DNA from 2 places in the Janthinobacterium sp. LPB2021202312-11-4 genome. Region 1 is predicted to be linked to the other one. Evidence: predicted binding sites of a transcription regulator. Region 1 holds the regulator's gene; the other holds the start of a gene.
What was found. Region 1 encodes FliA, which starts transcription of late flagellar genes. Its sites were predicted from a motif close to CTAAAGTTTNNNNNNNNNNNGCCGNTA; they were not measured.
Positions count from the first base shown of each region.

Region 1 (2,389 bases):
CGTCGACCCGCCGGGCCAGTTCGCGGAACTCTTCAGCCCCGACTTCGCGACGCATGAACCGACCCCAGTCGGTGCTCAATGCCTGGGCTTCGACGCTCAGGGCATTGACCAGCGGCGTGGCGTTTTCCACCAGGTCCATGGTGCGGTTGGCTGCGGCCTCGGTCAGCTTGACCACATAACCCAGACGCTCGGTGGCGTCCGTGATTTGCGAGACTTCCTCGGCTTGCGGCATGTGCGGGTCAATCTGAAAATTGACGATCGCGCTATGCAGCTCGCGAGTGAGCTTGCCCACTTCCTGGTACAGGCCGCGGTCACGGGTCTGATTGAGCTCATGGATCAGTTGCACAGCGTCGCCAAACCTGCCTTTTTCAAGGCTTTCGACCAGTTCGACCGCGTGTTTTTTCAGGGTCGACTCAAAATCGCCCTGTGAAGATTCTTTATGCTCCATAGCTCCCCCGTGGCTCAGTTGCTCAACCGATGCGTTCGAAAATCTTCTCGATTTTTTCTTTCAACGCCTGGGCCGTGAAGGGTTTGACCACATAGCCGTTCACGCCGGCCTGGGCTGCTTCGATGATCTGTTCGCGCTTGGCTTCAGCAGTCACCATCAACACTGGCAAATGCTTGAGTTTTTCATCGGCGCGCACGTGGCGCAGCAGATCGATACCGGTCATGCCCGGCATGTTCCAGTCCGTTACCAGAAAGTCGATGCTGCCGCTGTTGAGGACCGGAATGGCAGTGGTGCCATCGTCAGCCTCGACCGTGTTGGTGAACCCAAGGTCACGCAACAGGTTTTTAATGATCCGCCGCATCGTTGAGAAGTCATCAACGATGAGGATTTTCATGTTCTTGTCCAATTCGACCTCCAAGCAGTCTTAAACGCGCCCAGCACCTGGACGCGCCATTTCAATCAATCCGGCAAAGCACTCAAATGACTGTCTGGAGCACAACAGATCGAGACCGCTGCAGTTCAACACCACACCAGCCTCGTTCGCAGTGTCCCCACACTGCCTTCAGCGCGCTCGCCACTCCCCCAAACGCCCCCGCAAACGGGCCGCGCACTGGCTGTGTAACTGGCTGACCCGCGATTCGCTGACACCAAGGACTTCACCGATTTCCTTGAGGTTCAGCTCTTCGTCGTAGTACAGCGCCAACACCAGTCGCTCACGCTCCGGCAAATTGGCAATCGCGTCCGCCAATGCGGCCTGGAAACGTTCATCTTCCAGATCGCGTGACGGCTCAAGATGAGCACTGGCGCCATCCTCGTGCAGCCCTTCGTGTTCGCCGTCCTGCAAAAGGTCGTCGAAACTGAACAGGCGGCTGCCCAAGGTATCGTTCAAAATCCCGTAATAATCGTCGAGACTCAATTGGAGTTCGGCCGCAACCTCGTGATCTTTAGCATCACGGCCGGTTTTAGCTTCAATCGAGCGAATTGCGTCGCTAACCATGCGGGTATTGCGGTGGACCGAACGTGGCGCCCAGTCCCCCTTGCGTACTTCATCGAGCATCGCGCCGCGGATTCGAATGCCCGCATACGTTTCGAAACTCGCGCCTTTGCTGGCGTCGTATTTGGTCGACACTTCAAGCAGGCCAATCATCCCGGCCTGGATCAGGTCTTCCACCTGGACACTGGCCGGCAAACGCGCCAGTAAGTGGTAAGCAATGCGTTTGACCAGTGGCGCGTAACGCTCGATCAGCTCGTACTGCGCGTCACGTGCCGACTTCTTGTAGAGGTTGTAGCCACTGGCTGTCATAGGACGGGCCCTGCGGTCTGTTGCACGAGGCGCTCGACGAAAAACTCAAGGTGCCCACGCGGGTTGGCCGGCAGCGGCCAGGTATCGACCTTTTGTGCAATCGCCTTGAACGCCAGTGCGCACTTGGAGCGCGGGAAGGCTTCGTAGACGGCACGCTGCTTCTGCACGGCCTTGCGCACGCTTTCGTCGTAAGGCACCGCACCGACGTATTGTAAGGCGACGTCGAGGAAGCGGTCCGTGACCTTGGTCAACTTGGCGAACAGGTTGCGCCCTTCTTGCGGGCTCTGGGCCATGTTGGCCAGGACGCGGAAGCGGTTCATGCCGTAATCGCGATTCAGCAGTTTGATCAGGGCGTAGGCGTCGGTAATCGAGGTCGGCTCGTCGCAGACCACCAGCAACACTTCCTGGGCGGCGCGGACAAAACTGACTACCGAGTCACCAATACCCGCAGCGGTGTCGATCACCAGCACGTCGAGGTTGTCGCCGATATCGCTGAACGCCTGGATCAGACCGGCATGCTGCGCCGGGCTCAGATGAACCATGCTCTGGGTGCCGGACGCGGCCGGCACGATGCGGATACCGCCCGGGCCCTGCAACAGAACGTCGCGCAGCTCGCAGCGGCCTTCGATCACGTCGGC
Region 1 covers NZ_JBAGKV010000004.1:72,421-74,809, reverse strand. The annotation lists gene V5E99_RS05790 (protein phosphatase CheZ) at 1-448, opposite strand, end outside; gene V5E99_RS05785 (chemotaxis response regulator CheY) at 471-842, opposite strand; gene fliA (RNA polymerase sigma factor FliA) at 1,011-1,751, opposite strand; gene fleN (flagellar synthesis regulator FleN) at 1,748-2,389, opposite strand, start outside.

Region 2 (2,389 bases), on a different contig from region 1:
GCCGGCCAGCAGGTAGCGTTCACCGTCGCGGGGGATCATCTCGTCCAGGGCAATCATGTTGCTGTCACGGTCGATGTCCACCAGATAGCTCTGGAAGCGCTGGCTGCGCTCATGGAACGTGATGATCAGCGGGTCATGGCTGTCTTGCAGCTGCCGAAGGTTGCCGGAGATCTCCATCGGTGTGGTAAGCACCTTGGGTGGTTGCGGAGCGTCTTCCGCGCTTGAGGCATTGAACACGGTTCATCAATCTCCAGACAAAATATGACTGCTAGCCGGCATTCTGCCAGTATGTTTCGCGTCTTGATAGGGCGAGCTCATCGGCGGGGTTCAAGCCTGACTGAGCGGACGTGGCTTCGCAAGCTTGGCGGTTGATCCGCGGGCATCATACAGCGCTGGAGGTTCGCCACCGGTGAGGATTTTCAGCTGATTGGCTGTGGCGGCCTGCTGCCTCAGGATCGACTGGCCATTCTTGACGTTGGTCGCCTGGCACTGAGCCAGAAGATCGGTCAACACATCGCTCTGTTCCAGCAACTGGTCGCCAATGCTCGAATGGCTGGCGAGTTGCACTAGACCGTCGCGTGTGATGGGCAGGTTGAGGCTGGCGAGAATTTCACTGCGCTTGCGGCCATGCTGTTCGAGCAAGATGATCAATGCCTGTTTCTGCGCCAGAATTTCTTCGAGCAGTGGCATGTCGCGACCGTGCAAGGCGAGGGACTCGGTTTGCAGTAACTCCAGCAAGTGTTGCGCTGGAGCAAAGTCGTCGGTGATCAGTTGCAGTAGATTAGTGTCGTGCATGGCTGGCCTTGGGTTTTAAGCGTCCAAAAGCCTGGCGCAGGCGGTGGGCCTAGCGCTGGGCTTCGAAGTTGAGCAGTTTGCTGGCTACACGGTTGCTGTCGACTTTATAGCTGCCATCGGCAATCGCTGCTTTCAACTCGGCCACACGGGCGTTGTCGACGGCAGGCTGATCGCGCAGCTTGTCAGTGACCTTTTGCAACTGTTGAGCCTCATTGCTGAGGTGGACCGATTCCCCGCTTTTGACGGTACTGGCCTGTTCGGCCGGGGTATTCAGCGGCGCGGATTTGCCGGCATCGGCAGTTTCCTTGGCAACGCTGGTACGTGTACTGCCCGTAAGTGACGAGGAGCTGTTTAAACGGCTGAAATCGATGACCATGATCAAAAAACCTCTGGGTATTTGGACGCTTGCCATGTTTTCGGCAATACCTGCGAAAACTTTAGGCTCATTTACGCAATGAGCTGCAAGCGCCAGCGCTGCATCGGCACAGTTTAGGCAACAGCCAAGCGGCGCGCCATAGCTTCACCACACACCGCGCCCTACATGGACACTTCCACTTGGCCAGGCGCGGTGACTTGCGCTTTGATGACCCGCATTGAATTGAGGTTTTTCACCCGTATTTGTTCGGCCAGGCCGCCATTGGAGAGGGCTTCGCCGGGCATGCGCACGCTGAGCGTACCACTGCGGGCGGTAATCACCACCTGGTCACCTTTGCGCACGACTTCGGCCTGTTCCAGATGAACCAGGGTCATGACCTGATCGGCGACCGTTGGTCGGGTAAGTTTCTGCCCGATGGCCTGGTCCACCGAGGTGAAATAACCCTGGTTGATCGAGCTGATGTCTCGCTCACGCAAAACGACATCGCCGGGCTCAATGATGCCGGCGCGCTTGAGGGGCCGGGTGGTGGTCACAACCTCCCGAAACAGGCGGACTTGAGCGGGCACGAACACCGTCCAGGGGGAAGCGCCCTCGCAACGGACCTTGACGGTCACCCGGCCGATCGGTGTTGCCGGGCTCTCCAGGGACGCTGTCAATTCCTTGTCGCACATAGGCATGCGCAGTCGCGGATCGAGCTGCTTGACCTCGATTTCATAGCGACCTTCCGTTTGACTGGTGGCCAGATAGTCTTCTACGGTGAATTCAAGAAAGCCCTGAGTGACGCCGATAAGCATGTCAGGCAAGGTAACCGCATCAGCAACGGCAGGGCCGCCAGGGGTTAGCAGGCAGACAGCCGACATCGCGCAAAGCAATTTGCGGTAGTGTGATGTCAGGCGTCGGAAAAATGTCGTTTGATCGTTCATACAGGTTAAAAAGCAAGCGCCGTGCCGTTTAGTGATGAATGTGCGTCGCAACACAACTTAGCGTTGGTGTAGGAGTCTGGGCATGGCTGGTGTAATGGATTCGGTAAACCAGCGCACGCAACTGGTAGGGCAGAATCGCCTGGAGCTGTTGTTGTTCCGTCTCGACGGTCAGCAGCTCTACGGGATCAACGTGTTCAAGGTACGTGAGGTGCTGCAATGCCCCAAGCTGACTCTGATGCCCAAGTCCAGTCCTGTCGTGTGCGGTGTGGCAAATATTCGTGGGGCGACCATCCCG
Region 2 covers NZ_JBAGKV010000009.1:204,843-207,231, reverse strand. The annotation lists gene V5E99_RS12750 (flagellar brake protein) at 1-237, opposite strand, end outside; gene V5E99_RS12745 (flagella synthesis protein FlgN) at 328-795, opposite strand; gene flgM (flagellar biosynthesis anti-sigma factor FlgM) at 845-1,171, opposite strand; gene flgA (flagellar basal body P-ring formation chaperone FlgA) at 1,333-1,965, opposite strand; gene V5E99_RS12730 (chemotaxis protein CheV) at 2,177-2,389, shown strand, end outside.
Region 2: flgM (flagellar biosynthesis anti-sigma factor FlgM) is a predicted target of FliA. The motif match lies at 1,210-1,236, and genes of this name have one in related genera.